One region of the Micromonospora sp. WMMA1923 genome, then DNA from elsewhere that is predicted to be linked to it. Evidence: riboswitches for the same ligand, from Rfam matches in the RefSeq annotation. Region 1 holds a riboswitch; each other region holds the start of a gene.
The links. Region 1 has a riboswitch for cyclic di-AMP ahead of ACN28G_RS13090 (transglycosylase family protein). Riboswitches for the same ligand answer to the same signal wherever they lie in the genome.
Positions count from the first base shown of each region.

Region 1 (6,930 bases):
GCCCGGACGACGAGCTGATCCACGTCAAGCGGGCCAAGGGCAGCTCACCGCTGAGCCACCTCTTCGCCCAGGGCGTCACCTCGGTCGACGCGCTCTGCCACCAGCACGACGCCCGTACCCGGTTCGTGGAGACGGTCCGGCGGCAGCGGCCCGGCCGGACCATCGACGAGAGCTTCCGGCCCCGCAAGGTCGTCTACGGCATCGCCCTGGACCCGGGCCGGGCGCTCACCGCCACCGACCTCTACACCTTCGCCCAGGTGGCGCTCTACCACGCGGCGAAGACGCTGCGGGTCGAGGGCGTCGACGTCGAGGTGGTCAGCATCCTGCCCCGCTGACCGACGACTCCTCCCGGCCCGACGGACCGGTCCACCCGGCCCGTCGGGCCGCTCCACCCTGCCCGGCCGCTGCCACACGGGCCGCTCCACCCTGCCCGAGATCAACCAGGAGGCGTCGTGTTCCCCGACGAGTTCGACGAGGCCATCGCGAAGCTCCCGATCGACCTGTACCAGCGGGTCCGGGCGCTGAGGCCGCACCTGGACCGCCCGGCCTGCCCCGACTGCCTGCGGATCACCGACCCGGTCGACTTGGCCCTGCTGGCGGCCCGCTACGGGGAGCTGTCCGCCAGCGGCAAACTGATCGCCGCCGCCGAGCGCCTCGCCGCCGCGCACCCGCACGACGCCGCCGAGCCGGACCCGCAACCAGAGACCGCGGTGCCCCCTGCCGCAGGGGCTCCGGCAGCGGGGGCTCCGGCAGCGGGGGCCCCGGGCACAGGGGCCTTGGCAGCGGGGGTCCCCGCGGCAGGGGGTACCCGGGCCGCCGGACGGCGGCCCACCAGGCGACGGCCGTCCAGGGTGGTGGCCGACCGGCGTCGGCCGTCCACGGTGACCGTCCGGCGGATGACCTTCCGCGGTTCACCTGCTGGCAGGTAGCCGATTGATCGACTCGGTTGGGTTGATGTGGCGGTATCAACCGGCCCCGGACGCCGCCATATCGCCCCAACCGAGTCGATCACCATCCACCCTCGTGCACCCACGCTCCCACCTCGGCCGGCCCGTCCCCGTGGCCGGCGACGGACTGGCAGGTCTGGCGGGCCGGGTAACCCTTCAGCCGCAGCTCCAGCCAGGTCATGATGTCGTCGTCGGCGATGGCCACCACCGTGTTGTGGTCGGCCCCGGGGTACGTCCGGTAGTCCACGACGTCGCCCACCGCACAGAGCGCGCCCACGCCCTGGTTGGCCTGGGTCTGGGCGGCGATGGTGTCCTCGGCCCCGTGCACGAAGAGGATCGGCGCGGCCGTGCGGGACCGTACCGTGGAGACGTTGCGGACCCACTCCAACAGCGTCTGGTTGCGGGCCCAGTCGGGGTTCACCCAGCGGGTGATGGGTGGCGTCACCGCCATCAGATGCGCAGCCAGCTCTTCCAGGCAGAGGCTGCGCACCGCCGGCAGTTCGGCGGCGAACTCCGGGGAGAGCAGGTCAGTGGCCTGGATGCGGTCGGGCGCGTACTGCATGGCGGCCACCGCGATGAAGCCGACGAACGCGGCCGAGGAGTAGATCCCCGTCGCGAAGGGGGGCTTCGTCGTGGCCAGGGTGTCCAGGCCGGGGGCGAAGTCGCCGCCGGACGAGATCGGCACCACGCCGAGCAGGTCCAGCTCCGGTGCCCGGTCGGCGGCCAGCTCGCCGGCACCGAGCGCGGCGAGCCCGCCCTCGGAGTGGCCCACCGAGAACCACCGCCGGCCCACCTCGGCGGAGAGGTCGCGCACCGCCCGCACGCTGTCGATCATCGACCGGCCGAGCGCCTGCCGCTCCACGAAGTTGTGCAGCTGCCCAGGCAGGCCGAGCCCCGGGTAGTCGGTGCCGGCGACCGCGTACCCGTCCCGCAGGTACTGGGCCAACAGGCCGCCGTAGTCCAGGTCAGGATCGCGCGACGGCGCGCACTGCGGCGCGACGCCCGTGGTGCCGTGCGCCCAGGAGGTACGCCGGAGGCCGAATTAGAAGAACCTTCGCGTTGTCCGCCCGTCGCAGTGGCTCGGGGCGGACCAGGGTCAGAGCAGCACGAAGAGGACGATGCTCAGCAGCGACAGGCCGAGACCGGCGACACCCAGCAGGATGCCGATGACCGCCAGCGTCTGGTTGGGCGGGCTCTTGAGGGCGGGCCGCCCGAGCAGGATCGCGGCCACCCCGAGAATCCCGCCGATGCCCCAGCAGAGCGCGAAGAACAACGACGCCCCGCCCAGGACCACCGAGACGATGGCCCAGGGGCGGGCCCGGAGGTCGAAGTCGGTGGCGGGCCGCAGGGCGACCGGGGCCACCGGAACCGGGTACGGATACCAGCGGAGCTGGCGGGGCAGGTCGGCCACCTGGCTGGTCAGGTCACCGACGAACAACGCGCCGTGGACGGCGGAGATCCGGCTCTCGTACTCGGCGAGATCGAGGTAACCCTGCTCCAGAGCCTGCGACAGCAGGTCCAGGACCTGGTTCCGCTGTGCCGTGCCCACCCGCTCTTTCAGGTTCATCGCACGAGTCCCGTCCTCCGTCTACGCCGGGGTCCCGGGAGCTGCCGGGACCTCAGCGTAGACAGCATGATCAAGCGAACCGGCTACCGCGGATCGGGGCAGCAGACCGTCAGGGCGTCCGGGACGACCTTCACCTTCATCCGGCTCACCTTCGCGCGGGCGCCACCGTCGAGTTCGTACGTCCTCGGGGTGTCCAGCCGGACGGTGACCTTGCGGGCGCGGGTGATCCGGACGAAGGGTGACTCCTCGGAGCGGCCGGCGGCCATCCGGCTCAGGGTGCGGGCCCAGTCGACCGCGCCGCTGGCGGTGGCCACCCCGACCTCCAGCGCGCCGTCGTCGGGGCGGGCGTCGTCGAAGGCCGGGATGCCGCCGGTGATCGTGCCGACGTTGCCGAAGAGCACGCAGCTCGCCTCGCCGTCGAACCAGTCGCTGCCGTCGACCCGGATCCGGGTACGCACACACTCGCCGCGCACGTGCCGCAGCCCGGTCAGCACGTACGCGAGGCGACCGAGCTTGCCCTTGAGGTTGCGGTCGGCGTCCTTGATGAGTTCGGCGTCGAAGCCGGCGCCGGCCATCACCGCGAAGTGTTCGCCGTTGAGTTTGCCCAGGTCGAGGGTACGTCGCCGGCCACGCAGCCCGATCCGTACCGCCTCGGGCAGGTCCTTCGGAATGCCCAGGTTGGTGGCGAAGAGGTTGGCGGTGCCGGCCGGCAGCACGGCCATCGGCACCCCGGAGCCGGCCATCGCGTCGGCGCTGCGCTGCACCGTGCCGTCGCCACCCCAGACGAAGACCAGCTCGGCGCCCTCCTTCAGCGCCCTGCGGACCTTCTTCGGCGCCTTGCGGCTCTTCGGTACCTCGTACCAGAGCAGGTTCTCGATACCGGCGCTGACCAGCGTCGACCGCAACTGGTCGAGGCCACCGCCGAAGGTCTTCTTCCGGTGCGCGACGACCGCGACGGTGCCGAGCTTCGGCCCGGCGCCGGCCGACTCGGCGGCGGCGTGGCCGTTCGCAGCGTGCTCGGTGGCAGCGTGGTCGGCGGCAGTCGGCTCGGTGGGGTGCTCGTCCAGGGTCCTCGTGCTCATGGTGGTCGCTGTTACCCAGCCGGGCGGTGCGGCACGCGTGTCCACGGTGGAAGAGTCGCGGTGGACGGGTACGGAGGTTCGCCGGAACCGGCCGAGGCGGGGGCTGCCTCGGCCGGGTTCGCGGTCGAGGTCAGATGCTGAGGCGCTGCCCCGGGATGATCAGGCCGGGGTCGTCGCCGACGACGTCCTTGTTGCGCTCGTACAGCGCCTGCCAGCCACCGGTCACGTCGTGCGCGGCGGCGATCTTCGTCAGGGTGTCGCCGGACCTGACCACGTACGTGTCCCGGTCGGTGCTGCGGCTCGCCGGCGGGGCGTCACGCTCGGCGGCCTCGGTCGGGGCCGAGGAGCCCGAGGAGGAGACCGGGCCGCCCAGCGGGCCGCAGGTCGGCCAGGCGCCGATGCCCTGCCCCTTGAGCACCTCTTCGGCGATCGCGATCTGCTGGGCGCGGGTGGCCAGGTCGGCGCGCGGGGCGTACTGCAGGCCGCCGTACGCCTCCCAGGTGCTCTGCACGAACTGCAGGCCGCCGAAGAAGCCGTTGCCGGTGTTGATGCTCCAGTCGCCGCCGGACTCGCACTGGGCGATCGCGTCCCAGTTGACGCTGTCGGCCTGGGCGGGTGCGGCGGTGCCGAACACGGCCGCGAGGCCGGTGACGGCCCCGACGGCGAGGGTGCCGAGTGCCCTGCGGCGGTTGCTGAGGGCGCGGTGTCGGGATTGGTGACGAGTTGCCATGGGTTCCTCCACGCCGACGAGGTGAGCTGTCGGGTTCGGGCCGGGGAGCCCGGCCGCCCGGATCGGGCGGCTTCACCCCGAGGTGACGTGCACCGTGGAACCTGGGTCCCCCGCTCCATGCCTGTGGTGAGTGTTCCGCGAGGCCAGGGGCATGGATTGGGCGTACCGGGCGGCGGTGTCCGCGTCGGCGGACCCGTAAGAATCTAGGGGTGCGCCCCGGTGGCTGCATACGCTGCGTGAGGTTGTTCACCCGGTCACGCGGGGCGACCGGCGCCGGGGTTGCGGTCGGGGCGCGGACGGGGGATCCTGCCGGTTCACCGCCCCTGACCAGGGCATCAGTGTCAACCGTCACCCAACGGGACGGGCGGGACGGGTTTGAACGGGTGTTCACTGGTGAGGTTGAAGGGAACAACGCGTACGAGGGGGGCCGCAGGTGACCAGCCAGACCGGAACCGACCGTCAGGACTTCCCGCCGGAGGGTGTCACCGACCCGATGCTGTGGCGGCTCGCGGTCAGCGTGGCCGAGGAGCACCGGGGTGCCGAGCAGGGGCACTGCCGCAACCTGCAGTGTGCGGATCAGCCGCAGCCCTGCGCGCCGTGGACGTGGGCGCAGCGGGCGATGGAGCTGGCATACCAGCAGGGGCAGACGTTCGGCTACCGGCCGGCGTCGGCGCGGGCCCGGCAGGCACCGCGGCGGCCCGACGCCGCCGCCGCCTGAGGCGGTCCCCGCCCGGATGGGCCGCGTCGACCCTGCCCGGGTCGGCCGCAGCGGGATCACGTACCCGTGGTTCCGTGTCGCGGAGGCCCCGGTCCACCCCGGTACCGGGCGGGTATCAGCCAGATCTGGGAGGCGGGCACCCCGAAGGCCACCAGGCGGACCGTCTCCAGCATCCACAGCGCCGCCCGGGACAGCTGCTGCGCCGGTCGCCGCAGCGGGTCGCCGGCGGCGGGCCGGCCCGGGGTCCCCGCCGACGGGCACCGGAGTCGGCGGACCGCCTCGTACGACAGGCCGAGCGGCTGCCGTGCGGTGACGACGACCGAGACACCTCGGCAGTTGCGCACGATCAGGTCGACCAGGTCCGCGCAGTCGTCGGCCAGGTGGTCGACGTCGTCGAGGACCACGAGCAGCCGCCGGTGTGCCAGCACCCGCAGTAGGCACTGGTCGGTGGACGGCTCGGTGGTGCCGGGCGGGTCGAGCTGACGCAGGAGGAACCCGACCAGGTCGGCGCGGGTGGCGGTGGTGGTGACGTCGACGGTGGCCACCCGGTGGGCGGCGAGGATGGCGGATGCCCGGCGTGCGATCGAGCGGGCCGTCGCCGTCCGGCCGGAGTCGGCCGGGCCGACCAGGGTCACCAGTCGCTGGGTGGCCAGCGAGCGGACGACGGTGTCCAGGTCGACGGTGTCCCGGTCGCGCGTGTCCAGGTCGGTGGTGTCCAGGTCGGTGGCTTCGGGCGGTCGCGCGGTGCCGGGGGCCGACGGGGGGAAGCAGGGGTGGCCGGCCGGATGGCTCGCCGGTACGTCGTCGACCCCGGACCAGGCCCGCCAGAGGTGCCGGTAGGTGTCCACCAGTTCGGGCCCGGGGGCGATGCCGGCATCGGCGGCGAGGCGGGCACGTAGTTCGGCATACCGGTCGAGGGCGGCCGGCAACTGGCGGGTACCGGCCAGCACCGACAGGTACCGGGCCTGCACCGCCTCGTGCAGGGGTGCCACGGCGGCCAGCCGCTCGGCGGTGGCCAGTACGGCCTCGGCCCGGTCCAACCGCAGGCCCAGGGTCACGTACTCCAGGGCCGCGTCGACCCACTCCCGCTGCAGCGTGTCGATTATCGGATGGCCGGGAAGCAGGCTGCGCAGCTCGACCAGTTCCGGGTCCTCCCAGAGCAGGACCGCCAGGTGGAACAGGTGAAAGGCCCAGCGGGGGTGTCCCAGTGGGAGCAGCCGGCGGGCGGTCCGGACGAGTTGCCGGAAGCGGACCAGGTCGGCGTTGTCGTGGTGGGTGCTCAGCTGGTAGCCGCCGGGGCCGGAGCAGATCACGGCGGTGCGGGACCGGCGGGGGGCCTCCGGCTCGACCGATCGACGCAGTCGGGCGATGTAGGTGTGCAGCAGGTGGCCGGCGTTGGCCGGTTGGATGTCTCCCCACAGGAGCTGTGACAGGGTGGCGACCGGCAGGAACTCCCCCGGCTGCAGGGCCAGCGCGGCGAAGAGCGCACGTTGCTTGGCCGGACCGAGGTCGTAGGTCGTCGACCCGTTGCCGGCGCATACCACGCCGAGCACTTTCACCCACACTGAACCGCTCGCTTTTTTCATAGGCTCCCGCCTGACTCCAGAGCCAGGGTAGGACGGCCTGCGGTCACAATCCAGTGTTGCGCAAGGCACTCTGCGTGAGATAGGTGCGTGATTCGCCCCGCTCGCTGCGGACGGGAACTATATAGCTTTCAAGAAGTCTTCAACTCGATCGTGCCAGGATCCGTACCCGTCAGACCCCGCCGACGCGGGCCGCTGCGAGGAACCGGGGAGCGCATGACCGAGGCAGCCGCGATCCCGACCGTGTACCGACCGACGGGCTGGCGTCGGCCGCTGGCCCTCCACCCGCACCTGGTGGACTTC
Region 1 covers NZ_JBMHLZ010000001.1:2,896,682-2,903,611, forward strand. Annotated here, with positions in the region: gene ACN28G_RS13065 (DUF6119 family protein) at 1-335, shown strand, start outside; gene ACN28G_RS13070 (hypothetical protein) at 453-929, shown strand; gene ACN28G_RS13075 (lipase family protein) at 1,009-1,893, opposite strand; gene ACN28G_RS13080 (DUF1707 domain-containing protein) at 2,044-2,514, opposite strand; gene ACN28G_RS13085 (diacylglycerol/lipid kinase family protein) at 2,598-3,596, opposite strand; gene ACN28G_RS13090 (transglycosylase family protein) at 3,727-4,326, opposite strand; cyclic di-AMP (ydaO/yuaA leader) riboswitch at 4,323-4,465, opposite strand; gene ACN28G_RS13095 (hypothetical protein) at 4,760-5,044, shown strand; gene ACN28G_RS13100 (BTAD domain-containing putative transcriptional regulator) at 5,101-6,597, opposite strand; gene ACN28G_RS13105 (DUF1702 family protein) at 6,844-6,930, shown strand, end outside.

Region 2 (6,930 bases), 3.0 Mb from region 1:
GTACTACCTCTCCGAGCAGGAGTACCCGGTCATGTCGTGGGGCTACTGGAACCTCGCGGTCGGGTTCGGTGCCATGGTCGGCTCGCTGGCCCTGCTCTCCCGCTGGCGCTGACCCGGTTGGCGTAGGCCGAGGCCGGTCGGCGGCGTGCGGGGCTCCGGCCCGGGCGGCGGTGCGTCGACCGGGGTCGCCGCTGTGACGTTGTGGTGCCGCGTAACCCCTGCTGAGGCGCTTTCCAGCCGGTCCGCCTAAGGTGTCCGCAGGGCGGCGCGGCCCCCGGGTGCGAGGATTCTCACGTTACTGGTGGGTAACCTTGCGCGTAGGCTGCACGCGACAGGCAGCAGACCGGGGAGGCCAACTCGATGGGCAGCGTCCAGATCGGCACCACGATCCTCGCCGCCGCCATCACCGCCGTTGCGGTGTGGCTCGCGGTACGCGCGGTCATGAAGATGACCGCCGTCATCCGGCTGGGGCAACCCGATCCGACCCGCTCGGCCGACAAGGGCGCCCGGGTCAGGGCCATGCTGACCGAGACCGTCGGGCACACCCGGATGCTGCGCTGGAGCCTGGTGGGCGCGGCGCACTGGTTCGTGATGGTGGGCTTCGTCGTCCTGTCGCTGCTGGTGCTGGAGGCGTACTTCGAGGTCGTCTCCCCGACCGGTGGGCTGCCCCTGATCGGTGGCTGGGCGGTCTACGGCCTGGTCACCGAGTGGATCGGCATCCTCGGCCTGGTCAGCATCCTGATCCTGATCGGCATCCGGCTGCGCAACCGGCCGACCCGCCCCGGCGGCCGGTCCCGGTTCACCGGCTCCACCATGTGGCAGGGCTACTTCGTCGAGGCGGTCGTCCTCGGCGTACTGGTCATGGGCTTCGTCATCCGGGGCTTCAAGGTCGCCACCGACCACTTCGAGTACCCGGCCTGGGCCACCCCGCTCAGTCACGCCGTCGGCGCGGCGCTGCCCGGCTGGGAGACCGGGGTGAGCATCGCCGCCCTGATCAAGATCTCGATCTCGATGATCTGGGTCATCGTGATCTCCCTGAACGTCACCATGGGCGTCGCCTGGCACCGCTTCCTGGCGTTCCCCAACATCTTCTTCAAGCGTGACCCCGCCGGTAAGGTCTCCGGGCTCGGCGCGCTGCGCCCGATGACCAGCCAGGGCAAGCCACTGGACTTCGAGGAGGCGGATCCCGAGTCCGACCAGTTCGGGGTGGCCCAGGTCGAGCAGTTCACCTGGAAGGGTCTGCTCGACTTCAGCACCTGCACCGAGTGCGGCCGCTGCCAGTCGCAGTGCCCGGCCTGGAACACCGGCAAGCCGCTGTCGCCGAAGCTGCTGATCCTCAGCCTGCGCGACCACGCGTACGCCAAGGCGCCGTACCTGCTGGCCGGCGGCGGCAAGGACCTGACCGGCGAGGAGAAGGCCACCGCCGCCCAGCTCGCCCACCTGGACGTGCTGACGTTGGCCGAGGCGGAGAAGCCGCTGATCGGCGACGCCGAGGCTGGCGGGGTGATCGACCCGGACGTGCTCTGGTCCTGCACCACCTGCGGGGCCTGCGTCGAGCAGTGCCCGGTCGACATCGAGCACGTCGACCACATCGTCGACATGCGTCGCTACCAGGTGCTGATCGAGTCCAGCTTCCCGTCCGAGGCCGGGGTGATGCTGCGCAACCTGGAGAACAAGGGCAACCCGTGGGGCGCTCCGCAGAACACCCGGGAGGACTGGACCAAGGGCCTGGACTTCGAGGTGCCCCGGGTGGGCGAGGTCGAGGACTTCGAGTACCTCTTCTGGGTCGGCTGCGCCGGCGCGTTCGAGGACCGGGCCAAGAAGACCACCCGGGCGGTGGCCACCCTGCTCAACGAGGCCGGCGTCTCCTTCGCCATCCTCGGCGAGGGGGAGACCTGCTCGGGTGACCCGGCCCGGCGGATCGGCAACGAGTTCGTCTTCCAGATGCTCGCCCAGCAGAACGTGGAGACCCTGAACGAGGCGTTCGAAGGCCGCGAGCCCGCCAAGCGCAAGATCGTCGCCACCTGCCCGCACTGCTTCAACACCCTGGGCAACGAGTACGGGCAGCTCGGCGGCGAGTTCGAGGTGGTGCACCACACCCAGCTGCTGGCCCACCTGGTCGCCACCGGCCGGCTCACCCCGGTACAGCCGGTCGACGGCGGGGTGACCTACCACGACCCCTGCTACCTGGGCCGGCACAACCGGGTCTTCGCCCCGCCGCGTGAGGTGCTGGGCAGCGCGATCTCCGGCAACGGCAGCGCCGGCGACGGCGCGGACGCCGGTCTGATCGAGATGCCGCGCAACAGCGAACGCTCCTTCTGCTGCGGGGCCGGTGGGGCCCGGATGTGGATGGAGGAGAAGATCGGCAAGCGGGTGAACGTGGACCGGGTCGAGGAGGCCATGTCCACCGGCGCGAAGACGGTCGCGGTCGGCTGCCCGTTCTGCTCGACGATGCTCAGTGACGGGGTCAACGGCAAGGGTGCCGGCGAGCAGGTCGAGGTGATCGACGTGGCCAGCGTGCTGCTCCGCTCGGTCAGGCCCCAGCGGCCGGCGGCGGGCCGGGAGGACGAGCCGGTCGGCGGCTGAGCGCGGACCGTGGTCGACCCCTCACGCATCGCCATACTTCATTGAAGCGATCGCCGATACCGTTGGTACGCAAGCGATTCTTTCTGCGTGATGGTGAAACAGGTCGCCTTGATCCGGCCCGGAAGGCGACCTAGTGTTGGGCACCGACCGGGCCGGGAAGTCTGTCTCGCCCCCTCTCCGCGAGCGCCCGTGGGTCGGTCGGCAAAGGAGTCGATGCCGGTGGCAACCGCGCCCCTTCATCGTCGTGTCTCGGCACCGTCCCCCCGGAGCACCGGTCCGCGCCGGGCGCTTACCCGGTTGCTCGCCCTGGTCGCCGCCGTCGCCGTCGGCGCCGGGCTGCTCGCCACACCGGCGTACGCGGAGCCCACGGTCGACGAGATCGAGGCGCAGATCGACAAGCAGTGGCGACAGCTGGAGCCCACCATCGAGCAGTACAACAAGGTGCGCTCCCAGCTGAAGGTGAACCGCCGCAAGTCGGCCGACCTGGAGAAGAAGATCCTGCCGCTCCAGATGGAGAGCGAGCTGGCGATGAACCGGATCGGTGAGCTGGCCAGCCGCTACTACGTCATCGGCCCGTCCCAGGAGTTGGGCGCGGTGCTGCTGAACAGCCGGCCCGGTGCGCTCGGTGAACAGCTCACCATGCTCGACCGGGTGGCCATCCAGGAGCGCAAGGAGATCGAGGGCGTCCTGGCCATGCAGGCCAAGTACGGCACCCAGAAGCAGAAGCTCGACACGCTGGTGGCCACCCAGGTCAAGCAGGAGAAGGAGCTGGCCGCCAAGCGCAAGAGCATCACCGCCGAGATCAAGCGCCTTGAGGCGTCGATGCCGAAGACCACGGTGAAGACGGCGAACTGCCCGACCATCGACGGGGTGGTCAACGAGGCCGCACGGGTCGCCATCCGGACGGCGTGCGCCCAGGTCGGCAAGCCGTACGTGTTCGGCTCCACCGGGCCGAACTCCTTCGACTGCTCCGGCCTCACCCAGTACGCGTACAAGGCCGCCGGGATCAGCCTGACCCACTTCACCGGGGCCCAGTGGAACGAGGGCAAGGCCATCCCGCGCAACGAGGCCCGCCCGGGTGACCTGGTCTTCTTCTTCAGCGACCTGCACCACGTCGGCCTCTACCTGGGCAACGACACGATGGTGCACGCGGCCCGCGCCGGCAAGCCGGTGAACGTCTCCAGCATCAACACCATGCCGGTCGCCGGATTCCGCCGGCCCGGCTGACCGACCGCACCGACCACGAGGGCCCCCGACGGCGCGTCGGGGGCCCTCGCCGTCGTCGGAGCGGGTCCGCGAGTGAGCAAACGTGAGACGGAGTGTCATGGCCGAATCCGTTGCGGATCGATGGGGGCCTCTCTACGCTGGTGAATCGTCGGCCGGTCGCAGGTCCGCCCAACCCGGGCGGTAACGGCCGACACCGCCGAGTCGCCGCCCCAGGCGATCCGGGGACCCAGGTACGCCGGGGTGAATCCACAGCCACTGTGGTAGGGCGTCCCCTTCCGCCCGAACCCGTCAGCTAACCCGGTAGGCGGTTCGTCAGAAGGAGTACCGAGCCCGGTGGCACACCATGCCCCGCGGCCACCGTCGACCCGGTCGGCCTCCGCCGACCAGGTGACGGCTACGCCGCGCCTTCGCTGGTTCCGCTGCACCACCGTCCTCGCCGCGCTGGCGGTGACCGCCGGCATCCTGACCGGGGTGCCCGGCGCGGCCCACGCCGACCCGTCGGTGTCGGACATCGAACGCCAGATCGACCAGGACTGGAACCGACTCGAACCGATCATCGAGCGACACAACGCCGTCCGTCAGGACCTGGCCGAAAAACGCCGGGAGGCCGCTGCTCTCGGCGCCCGGATCGAGCCGCTGCGACGCCAGGTGGACGCGGCGCTGAGGAAGGTCAGCGCGCTCGCCGTCCAGGCGTACAAGGGTGAGACCGTCTCGGCGGTCAACGCGCTGCTGGCCGGCCGTACGCCGGGTGAGCTGATGAGCCGGATCGAGCTGGTCGACCGGTTCGCCCACCGGCAGCAGGAGCAGGTCCGGGCGGTACGGCTGCTCCGCGACGAGCTGGCCGCCCGCAAGGCGCCCCTGGACCGGATGATCATCCAACTCAGCCGCACCGAGGCGGGGTTGGCCGCCAGTCGGAAACAGATCGACGCCGAGATCGCCCGGCTGCAGAAACTCCGGCTCCGGGTCTACGGTCGGGGCGGCGGTGGCTCGTTGCGTCCGGCGCCCTGCCCGGCCACGTACCCGGGAGGCGCGGCCGGGAAGGCGGTCACCTTCGCCTGCGCCCAGATCGGCAAGCCGTACGTCTGGGGGGCCGAGGGGCCCGACGCGTACGACTGCTCCGGTCTGATGCTCGCCGCCTGGGCGAAGGCCGGCGTCCGGCTGCCGCACAACGCGGCCCGGCAGCGCAAGGTGACCCCGTCGGTGAGCCGGACCGAGCTGCGCCCCGGCGACCTGGTCTTCTACTACCGCGACCTGCACCACGTCGGGATGTACGTCGGTGCCGGCTGGGTGGTGCACGCCTCCCGGGCCGGGGTGCCGGTCCGGATGAAGCGCCTCGACGACAGTCCCGTGCACAGCTTCGGCCGCCCCGGCTAGGGGCGACCTCGCCGCCGCTGCCGGTGGTGAACCGGGGTCCCCGCACCAGGATCCCGGCCACCCCGGTCAGCCGCGGGGCCCGGGTACCCGCCGCCCGGCGGGGCCCTGTGCGCCGCCCCCGCCGGTCCCGCGGGGGCGGCGCCGGGTCCCGTCGAGGCTCGGCGTCCCGTCGGCGCTCGGCGTTTCGCCGGTCAGCGGGTGGGCCAGGTCTGCCAGCTCTGCCAGGAACGGCTCGGGGTGGGGCCCCGCTGGCCCTGGTACCGGGAGCCGTACCGGGCGGAGCCGTAGGGATGCTCGGCGGCGGAGGAGAGCCGGAAGATGCAGAGCTGGCCGATCTTCATGCCCGGCCAGAGGGTGATCGGCAGGTTCGCCACGTTCGACAGCTCCAGCGTGACGTGGCCGGAGAAGCCCGGGTCGATGAAGCCGGCGGTCGAGTGGGTGAGCAGCCCCAGCCGGCCCAGGCTCGACTTGCCCTCCAGTCGGGCGGCGAGGGTGTCGGCGAGGGTGACCACCTCAAGCGTGGAGGCGAGCACGAACTCGCCGGGGTGCAGCACGTACGGCTCCCCGTCGGGCACCTCGACCTCGGTGGTCAGGTCGTCCTGCTGCTGCGCCGGATCGATGTGGGTGTACAGGTGGTTGTTGAAGACCCGGAAGAGCCGGTCCAGGCGTACGTCGATGCTGGACGGCTGCAACAACTCGGGCTCGAACGGCTCCAGCGCGAGCGTGCCCGCCTTGATCTCGTCGAGCAGGTCGCGGTCGGAGAGGAGCATCGGATCACCTTAGCGACCGCCGGACGCGGAACTCGATCCGGTGCCGGTGACCAGCGCGTCGGGTCGCTTGTCGTACACGTGTTCGATAAGATGTCCACATGGCATCCTGGTCCGAATTCGCCGCTGACGAGCCTCGCCTCGCCGACGGGATCCGCGTTCTCATGCAGCAGTACGGGCCGGGCTTCGGCTACCTGGCCACCGTCCGCGCCGACGGTGGGCCCCGGGTGCACCCGGTCTCCCCGGTGATCACCGACGAGGGGCTGTTCTGCTTCGTCATCGACTCACCCAAGCGCCGCGACCTGGAGCGCGACGGGCGTTACGCGCTGCACTCGTTCCCGCCGGAGGAGAGCGACGACGAGGCGTACGTCGCCGGCCGCGCCCGCCCGGTGACCGACCAGCGCCGGGTCGCCCGGCTGGCCGAGATCGGGCGGGCCGCGCCGCAGGTCGACTGGCGGCTCTTCGAGTTCACCGTCGACGTGGCGATGCTGGCCCGGCACGGGCAGGGCCAGGCGGTGCCGGGTCAGGCCCCTGAGCGCCCGGCGGTGCAGGTCTGGCTCGACCCGCACGGCGGTGCCGGCGCCACCCGCCTCGTCACCGCCGACGTGCCGGACCAGTGGGCCGGTCGACGACGCGACCGTGACCCGCACTACTCCGCCGCCTGACGGCGGATATCCGCCGTGCGCCGCGCCGCCGGGTGCCGGCCCCGTCGTGCGGAGCCGGCACCACGGGCACAACCCCGGTCAGACCGCCCGGTACGCGCTCCACGCGCTGCTCATCCGGCTCGCCTGACCAGCGGTGAACTGGTACATGCACGAGTCGTAGCTGTAGTCCATGAAGTTGGTGATCGGGTCGAGCCCCGCCGCGCTGCAGGTGTCCCGGCCGGTCGGGCAACCCGAGGCCGCCGACGCCTCGGCCGGGGTGTCGCTGACGCTGTCACCCGTGCTGGAGCAGCCGCCCTGGAAGGTGTGGTACA
Region 2 covers NZ_JBMHLZ010000001.1:5,856,796-5,863,725, forward strand. Annotated here, with positions in the region: gene ACN28G_RS26640 (cell division protein CrgA) at 1-112, shown strand, start outside; gene ACN28G_RS26645 ((Fe-S)-binding protein) at 361-2,586, shown strand; gene ACN28G_RS26650 (NlpC/P60 family protein) at 2,800-3,813, shown strand; cyclic di-AMP (ydaO/yuaA leader) riboswitch at 3,998-4,136, shown strand; gene ACN28G_RS26655 (NlpC/P60 family protein) at 4,147-5,187, shown strand; gene dcd (dCTP deaminase) at 5,379-5,957, opposite strand; gene ACN28G_RS26665 (pyridoxamine 5'-phosphate oxidase family protein) at 6,056-6,619, shown strand; gene ACN28G_RS26670 (zinc metalloprotease) at 6,698-6,930, opposite strand, start outside.
Region 2: linked by a shared signal. The riboswitch ahead of ACN28G_RS26655 (NlpC/P60 family protein) and the one ahead of ACN28G_RS13090 (transglycosylase family protein) in region 1 are both predicted to bind cyclic di-AMP.

Region 3 (6,930 bases), 3.4 Mb from region 1:
CGCGGTGCCGACTTGTTCGGTGACCGGCGGTGAGGCTGGTCACCCGGTGGCGGTCCGGATCCGGTCAGGAGGGCGGGGCGGCGGGGGTGGATCGGGGTGCGGCATCGGCGGTGAAGAGGGCGAGCAGGTCACCCACCTGGCGGTCCGCCTCGGCCGGGTGCCGGAAGTGGCCGTCCGGATTGACGGTGTACTCGTTGCGCCGGCCCACCCGGGTGCGCCGCAGGTAGCCGCCGGCCTCCAGGTCGGCGACGATCGCCTGGGCGGCGCGCTCGGTGACCCCTACCTCGTCGGCGACGTCCCGGAGCCGGGCGGTGGGGTTACGCGCGATGGCGAGCAGGACGTGCGCGTGGTTGGTGAGGAAGGTCCAGTGCCGGGTGCTCCCGCTTCCGCGTGGTGTCGTCGCCATGTCCGTCAAGATACGACCAGCCTTCACGATCGTCGTTCGCGAGCCGGTCGACGTGAACCGTCGTCCCGACACCTGAAATGCATATCACGTATAGCTTGACGTGTCTTGCGCTGCGTGTGAACGTGGTGGCGGACCGCGTCCGTGGCGGACGGGGTCGACCGGTCACCTTCCGAAGGGTGAGGACGTTGATCTCCACTCCGTCGACCGGGTCGCAGTCGGACCCGGAGCTTCCTCCCGCCCAGCCGCCGTCGGCACAGCCCGATCCGCCGCAGACCCCGGAACAGGCGCTCGCCGAGCTGTACGCGGGCAACCGCAGGTTCGTCACCGGTACGCCGCGGCACCCCAACCAGGACGTCGGACACCGCACCGCGGTCGCCGGTGAACAGCACCCCTTCGCGGTCATCGTCGGGTGCTCCGACTCCCGGCTCGCCGCCGAGATCATTTTCGACCGTGGGCTGGGTGACCTCTTCGTCGTGCGGACCGCCGGCCACACCACCGGGCCCGAGGTGCTGGGCAGCGTCGAGTACGCGGTGACGGTCCTCGGCACGCCGCTGGTGGTGGTGCTGGGGCACGACTCGTGCGGTGCCGTGCAGGCGGCCGCGACGGCGGTCAGCACCGGGGCCCGGCCGCCGGGACATCTCGGCGCGGTGGTCGACGCGGTGGTGCCCAGCCTGCGCCGGGCCGCCGCCCAGGGAGTCGACGACCCGGCCCGGATCATCGACATCCACATCGCCCAGACCGTCGAGGAGCTGTTGGGCAACTCGGCCGTGCTGGCCGCCGAGGTGGCCGCCGGCCGCTGCACCGTGGTCGGCATGTCCTACCAGCTGGCCGCCGGAGAGGTGCGGACGGTGGCCGCCGCCCCGGCCGCCGGCTGACCCCGCCCACACCGGTCAGGACAGGCGAACGGGCCGCCCCCGCGTGGGGGACGGCCCGTTCGGTGTCTCGGGGTGGTCAGAGCAGCGAGACGTGTACGTGGTCGGTGTGGTTCGACGGTCCGCTGTAGGAGCTCCAGCCGGTGGCCGGGAACCAGATCTGCCGGTTCCAGATGACGTAGTAGATGCCCAGCCGGTCGGCGTTGCGTACCAGGAACGCGGTCAGGTTGTTGCCGTACATCCGGGTGTCGTTGTTGTGCCAGGGCGCGAAGCCGCTGTTCTGCAGCGACCAGTCACAGGCCCGGCCCTTGGGGTGCTCCCACGGGCCACCGGGGCGGTAGCAGCCGACGAACCGGTCGAAGCCGGCCCGCTTGACCTCCTTGTACATGTGCAGCGTGCGCGCCGTGATGCAACCGGAGGTGGTGGGGTCGTTCTCGGTACAGCTCATCGGGCGCCAGTTGCCGTTGGCGTCGCGGCCCGGGGCGATCTTGGCCACCGGTGACGTGGCCACCACCAGGCCCCCGGTCAGGCCGGTGCCGCCGACGAGGGCGAGCGACTTCTCCGCCTCCCGCTTCTGCTTGGCCATCACCGAGGCCTGCTTCTGCTGCTCGCGTACCTCGGCGTCCAGGGCCTGCTTGGCCTGATCGGCCTTGTCCTTGACCGTCTGCACCTCGGCCAGCTTTCGGGCGTTGACCATGTTCAGCTCGTCGAGCGCCTGGGCCCGCTGGACGAACGAGTCCGGCGCGTTGCTCTCCAGCAGCATGGCCATCCCGCCGATCCGGCCGCTGCGGTACGACTGGGCGGCGATCCGACCGACCTGCGGGGCCAGCTCGTCCAGCTCGTTCTGGGCGCGGCGCACCTCCATGTCGAGCTGCAGCTGCCGCTTCTTGGACTTCTCCAGCTTGGACTTGGCCTGGGTGTAGCTGCGGTTGGTCGTCTCGATGACGTCGTTGAGCAGCTTCGAGTCGCCGTCCTCGTGCCCCGAGGGCTGGGCGGGCTGAGCCATGGCCGGCAGCGGGCCGGAGAAGATGGCCAGTGCGGTGAGCACGGCCGCCGCCGGCGTCAACCAGCGGCGTAGGAGTGCCGTCACAGTCGTCCCTTCCGTCGGCCGCCGACCGGGTTAGCTGACGGGTTCGGGACGGAAGTGGCCCCTACCGCTGGTGCGGATTCACCCCATGTACCTGGTTCCCCGGCTCGCCGTTCGGCGATTGGGCGGCGGTACCGCTGGCGCGGGTGCGCGCCTTCGGCGGTGACCGGCAGCGAGGTTACCCGAGAGTCGGCGCTGGGATCTACGTCCGGATGCCGACTCAACGCGTAATTTCTCCGCGATGTCGCGTGACCAGTGATGTGCTTCTCATCAATGGAGTCGTCGGCGGTCACGCTGAGGAGTGTCACCATGCGGTGTCGGTGCTCCTTTCTTGGTCGGGCCACCTCGCGGGGGCGTCGGGGGACTGACTGGCGGCCCGGGGTGCGCTCAGTGCCTGGAGCGCGTCGTCCCGCGGTGCGGGCGGGCGGGCCGAGCCGGTGCCGCCACCAGGCGGGGTGGGGGCTCCGGCGGTGGTGGCGGCCCGGTCGGTGGCGGTGCCCCGACCGGCGGCGGTCACCAGCGCGGCGAGCGCGGTGGTGAGCGGTACGGCGGCGATCAGCCCGAGCGTGGCGACCGCGCTACGGACGATCTCCTGGGCCAGGAACTCGCTGGTCAGCACCTGACTGACCGGTCGGGAGTCGGCGACCAGCAGAAGCAGCAGAGGCAACGACGCGCCCGCGTACGCCAACACGATGGTGTTGACGACGGACGCGATGTGCGCCCGGCCGACCCGGGTGGCCGACCGGTAGAGCTGGAGCCGGGACAGTCCCGGGTTCGCGTGGGCCAGTTCGGTGACCGTGGCGGCCTGGGTGACCGTGACGTCGTCCAGCACCCCGAGGGAACCGATGATGATCCCGGCGAGCAGCAGCCCGTGCAGGTCGACGTTGCCCTGGAACATCGACAGGGTGGTGGCCTCCTCGGTGCCGTACCCGGTCAGGTGGGTGGCGGCGGTGGCCGCGCTGCCGAGCAGACCGGTGACCACCAGGCTGCCCAGCGTGCCGAGCACGGCCACCGAGGTCTGGGCGCTGATGCCGTGGGTGAGGTACAGCACCACGAACATGATCAGTGCGGCGCCGACCACCGCGACCAGCAGCGGTGACCGGCCGGCGCTGATGCCGGGCAGCACGAAGGTGAGCAGGATGGCGAAGCTCGCCACCAGGCCACCGAGCGCGGCCAGGCCGCGCCACCGGCCGAAGGCCACGATCGCGGCAGCGAAGAGGACGGCCAACCAGATCAGCGGCTTGCCCCGCTGGTGCTCGGCGATGTTGTAGCTGCTCGACTCGGGGTCGGCCGGATCGGTCAACTCCACCAGGACGATCTCGTCACCGACGGCGATGGTCGGCGCCCCCGGACCGTCCGGGATCGGCGTCTCGACCTGCTGCCCCTCGTCGGGTCCCTGCTCGACCCGGACGGTGGCGGTGCCGCACGGGCCCTCGGGGGCGGACGCGGGGCCCTCCGGGGTCGGCGCGGCAGGTGGGCACGCCTCGGTCACCACCCGGGTCACCGTGCCGTGGTACCGGGGCACGTCCCCGCCCCCGTCGACCTGCGGTGCCCGGTCCGGCCAGAGGATCAGCGCGGCGACCAGGGTGACGAGGAAGAGCGGCACCACGGTCGCGACGAGGACCCGCCGTACCCCCGGCGGGGTGGGCGGGGCGGGACGGCTGTGGTCGGCACCCATCTGCGACTCTCTCCAAACGATCCACGACGGATTACGTGTCGCCGCGCCGGTCGGTTCACTCGGCCGGCACACCGGTCCGGTTCGCGGCGTTGCGTGCCGGAGTGGTCACGGACTGCGAACCGGGGGCGGCGGTGGGACCCGGATGCCCGTCGCGGGAATGGTAGCCACTCGGCCGACGGGTGCGGAGGTTGTGGGTCAGCCGCGCTTCATCAGCCGGCCGACGGCGGCCATCATCTCGGTGGCCATCTCGTCGGCGTGCCCCTCGGCGGCGCCCTCCTGCATGCAGTGCCGGGCGTGCCCGTCCAGCAGGCCGAGAGCGACCTTGTCCAGGGCGGCCTGGATCGCCGAGATCTGGGTCAGCACGTCGATGCAGTAACGGTCCTCGTCCACCATCTTCTCGATGCCCCGGACCTGACCCTCGACCCGGCGCAGCCGAGCGAGAAGCTGGTCCTTGCTGGCGGTGTAGCCCCGGGTGGGGGGCGTCGAAGTGGTCATGTTCGCCAGGGTACGCCCTACCCCCGGCGGGTATTCCAGGACAAATTACCCCTACCCGGTAGTGGTTGAGATACCCCCCATGGGTATATGGTGGGCTCCGGTCGAGAGGAGTACGGACATGGTCACCGACATCTACCAGGTGCAGGGCATGACCTGCGGGCACTGCGTGCAGGCGGTGAGCGCCGAGGTCGGCGCGCTGGCCGGGGTCGACGAGGTCCAGGTGGACCTGGCAAGTGGTCAGGTCACCGTCACCAGTGCGGAGCCGCTGGACCCGGCCGCCGTCCGGGCCGCCGTCGACGAGGCCGGTTACGACCTCGTGGACCGGTGAACACGGCGGCCAGGCTGGCCGGGTTCCTGCTCGGCCTCGTGGTGGTCTTCGGTGCGGCGTACGGGGTCGGCCAGGCGGTCGGCCCCCGCACCCCCGGCACCCCACCCCCGGCCAGCCCCAGCCTCAGCCCTTCGGGTTCACCCGGCGTGCCGGGTCACGGGCACAACTGACGGGAGCGGAGTGTGACCACCACCGGCAAGCCCCTGGAGTCGGCACCCCACCGGATCGAACTGGCCATCGGCGGGATGACCTGCGCCTCCTGTGCCGCCCGGATCGAGAAGAAGCTGAACCGGATGGACGGGGTCACCGCCACGGTCAACTACGCCACCGAGAAGGCCACTGTCGACTACGGCGCGGCGACCACCCCGGACGACCTGATCGCCACGGTGCGCAGGACCGGCTACACCGCCGCCCTGCCGCCCCCGCCGGCCCCCGCCGCCGAGCCGACCGGCACCGGCCCGACCGCCGCAGGATCGACCGCCGCCGCCGCTGGGCCGGCCGATCCGGTGCGTACCCGGTTCTGGGTGTCGGTGCTGCTCAGCGTCCCGGTGGTGGTGCTGGCGATGGTGCCGGCCTGGCAGTTCACCTACTGGCAGTGGCTGTCGTTGGTGCTGGCCGCACCGGTGGTGGTCTACGGCGGAGCGCCGTTCCACCGGGCCGCCTGGGTCAACCTGCGCCACGGCGCGGCGACCATGGACACCCTGGTCTCGCTGGGCACCCTGGCCGCGTTCGGCTGGTCGGTCTGGGCGCTCTTCCTCGGCACCGCCGGCGAGCCGGGCATGACCCACCCGTTCAGCCTGGCCATCTCCCGCACCGACGGCGCCGGCAACATCTACCTGGAGGCGGCGGCCGGGGTGACCACGTTCATCCTGGCCGGCCGCTACTTCGAGGCGCGGGCCAAGCGGACCGCCGGGGCGGCGCTGCGCGCCCTGCTGGAGCTGGGTGCCAAGGACGTCGCCGTGCTGCGTGCCGGGGTGGAGACCCGGGTGCCGGTGGGCCAGCTGGTGGTGGGTGACCGGTTCGTCGTCCGCCCCGGCGAGAAGATCGCCACCGACGGCGTGGTCGACGAGGGCACCTCCGCCGTCGACGCGAGCATGCTCACCGGTGAGTCCGTACCGGTGGAGGTCGGCCCCGGTTCGGCCGTGGTCGGTGCGACGGTCAACGCGGGCGGCCGGCTGGTGGTCACCGTCACCCGGGTCGGCGCGGACACCCAGCTCGCTCAGATGGCCCGGCTGGTGGAGCAGGCCCAGACCGGCAAGGCGGCCGTGCAGCGGCTCGCCGACCGGATCTCCGGCGTCTTCGTACCGATCGTGATCGCACTCGCCGTCGGCACCCTCGGCTGGTGGCTCGGCGTCGGCGCCGGACCGGCGGCGGCCTTCACCGCCGCGGTGGCGGTGTTGATCATCGCCTGTCCCTGCGCGCTCGGCCTGGCCACGCCGACCGCTCTGCTGGTCGGTACCGGCCGGGGCGCGCAACTCGGCATCCTGATCAAGGGGCCGGAGGTGCTGGAGTCGACCCGACAGGTCGACACCGTGGTGCTGGACAAGACCGGCACCGTCACCACCGGCCGGATGACGCTGGTGGATGTCGTACCCGCCGCCGACCAGGACCGCGCCGAATTGCTGCGGCTGGCCGGCGCCGTGGAGGCCGCCAGCGAGCACCCGATCGCCCGCGCCATCGCCACCGCCGCCGAGCGGTCCACCGCCCCGGAGCCCGCCGCAGCGGCCGAGCAGCCCACCGCCGAGGGTTCCGCCCCGGCCGCCGAGCAGCCCACCGCTGCGGTTCCCACCGCGGCGGCCGTCGGGAAGCCGGGGCCGGCCGGGTTGCCGCCGGTCAGCGGGTTCGCCAACGTCGAGGGGCTCGGTGTCACCGGGACGGTGGAGCGGCGGCAGGTGCTGGTCGGTCGGCTCCGGTTGGTGCGCGAGCGCGAGGTCGACGTACCGGTGGAGGTGCGGCGGGCGGTGACCGAGGCGGAGGCCGGCGGCCGGACGGCGGTGGTGGCGGCCTGGGACGGCCGGGCCCGGGGCGTCCTCGTGGTGGCCGACGTGGTCAAGCCCACCAGTC
Region 3 covers NZ_JBMHLZ010000001.1:6,292,940-6,299,869, forward strand. Annotated here, with positions in the region: gene ACN28G_RS28750 (helix-turn-helix transcriptional regulator) at 65-406, opposite strand; gene ACN28G_RS28755 (carbonic anhydrase) at 703-1,281, shown strand; gene ACN28G_RS28760 (coiled-coil domain-containing protein) at 1,358-2,368, opposite strand; cyclic di-AMP (ydaO/yuaA leader) riboswitch at 2,373-2,503, opposite strand; gene ACN28G_RS28765 (YibE/F family protein) at 2,670-4,043, opposite strand; gene ACN28G_RS28770 (metal-sensitive transcriptional regulator) at 4,239-4,538, opposite strand; gene ACN28G_RS28775 (heavy-metal-associated domain-containing protein) at 4,657-4,866, shown strand; gene ACN28G_RS28780 (hypothetical protein) at 4,863-5,036, shown strand; gene ACN28G_RS28785 (heavy metal translocating P-type ATPase) at 5,049-6,930, shown strand, end outside.
Region 3: linked by a shared signal. The riboswitch ahead of ACN28G_RS28760 (coiled-coil domain-containing protein) and the one ahead of ACN28G_RS13090 (transglycosylase family protein) in region 1 are both predicted to bind cyclic di-AMP.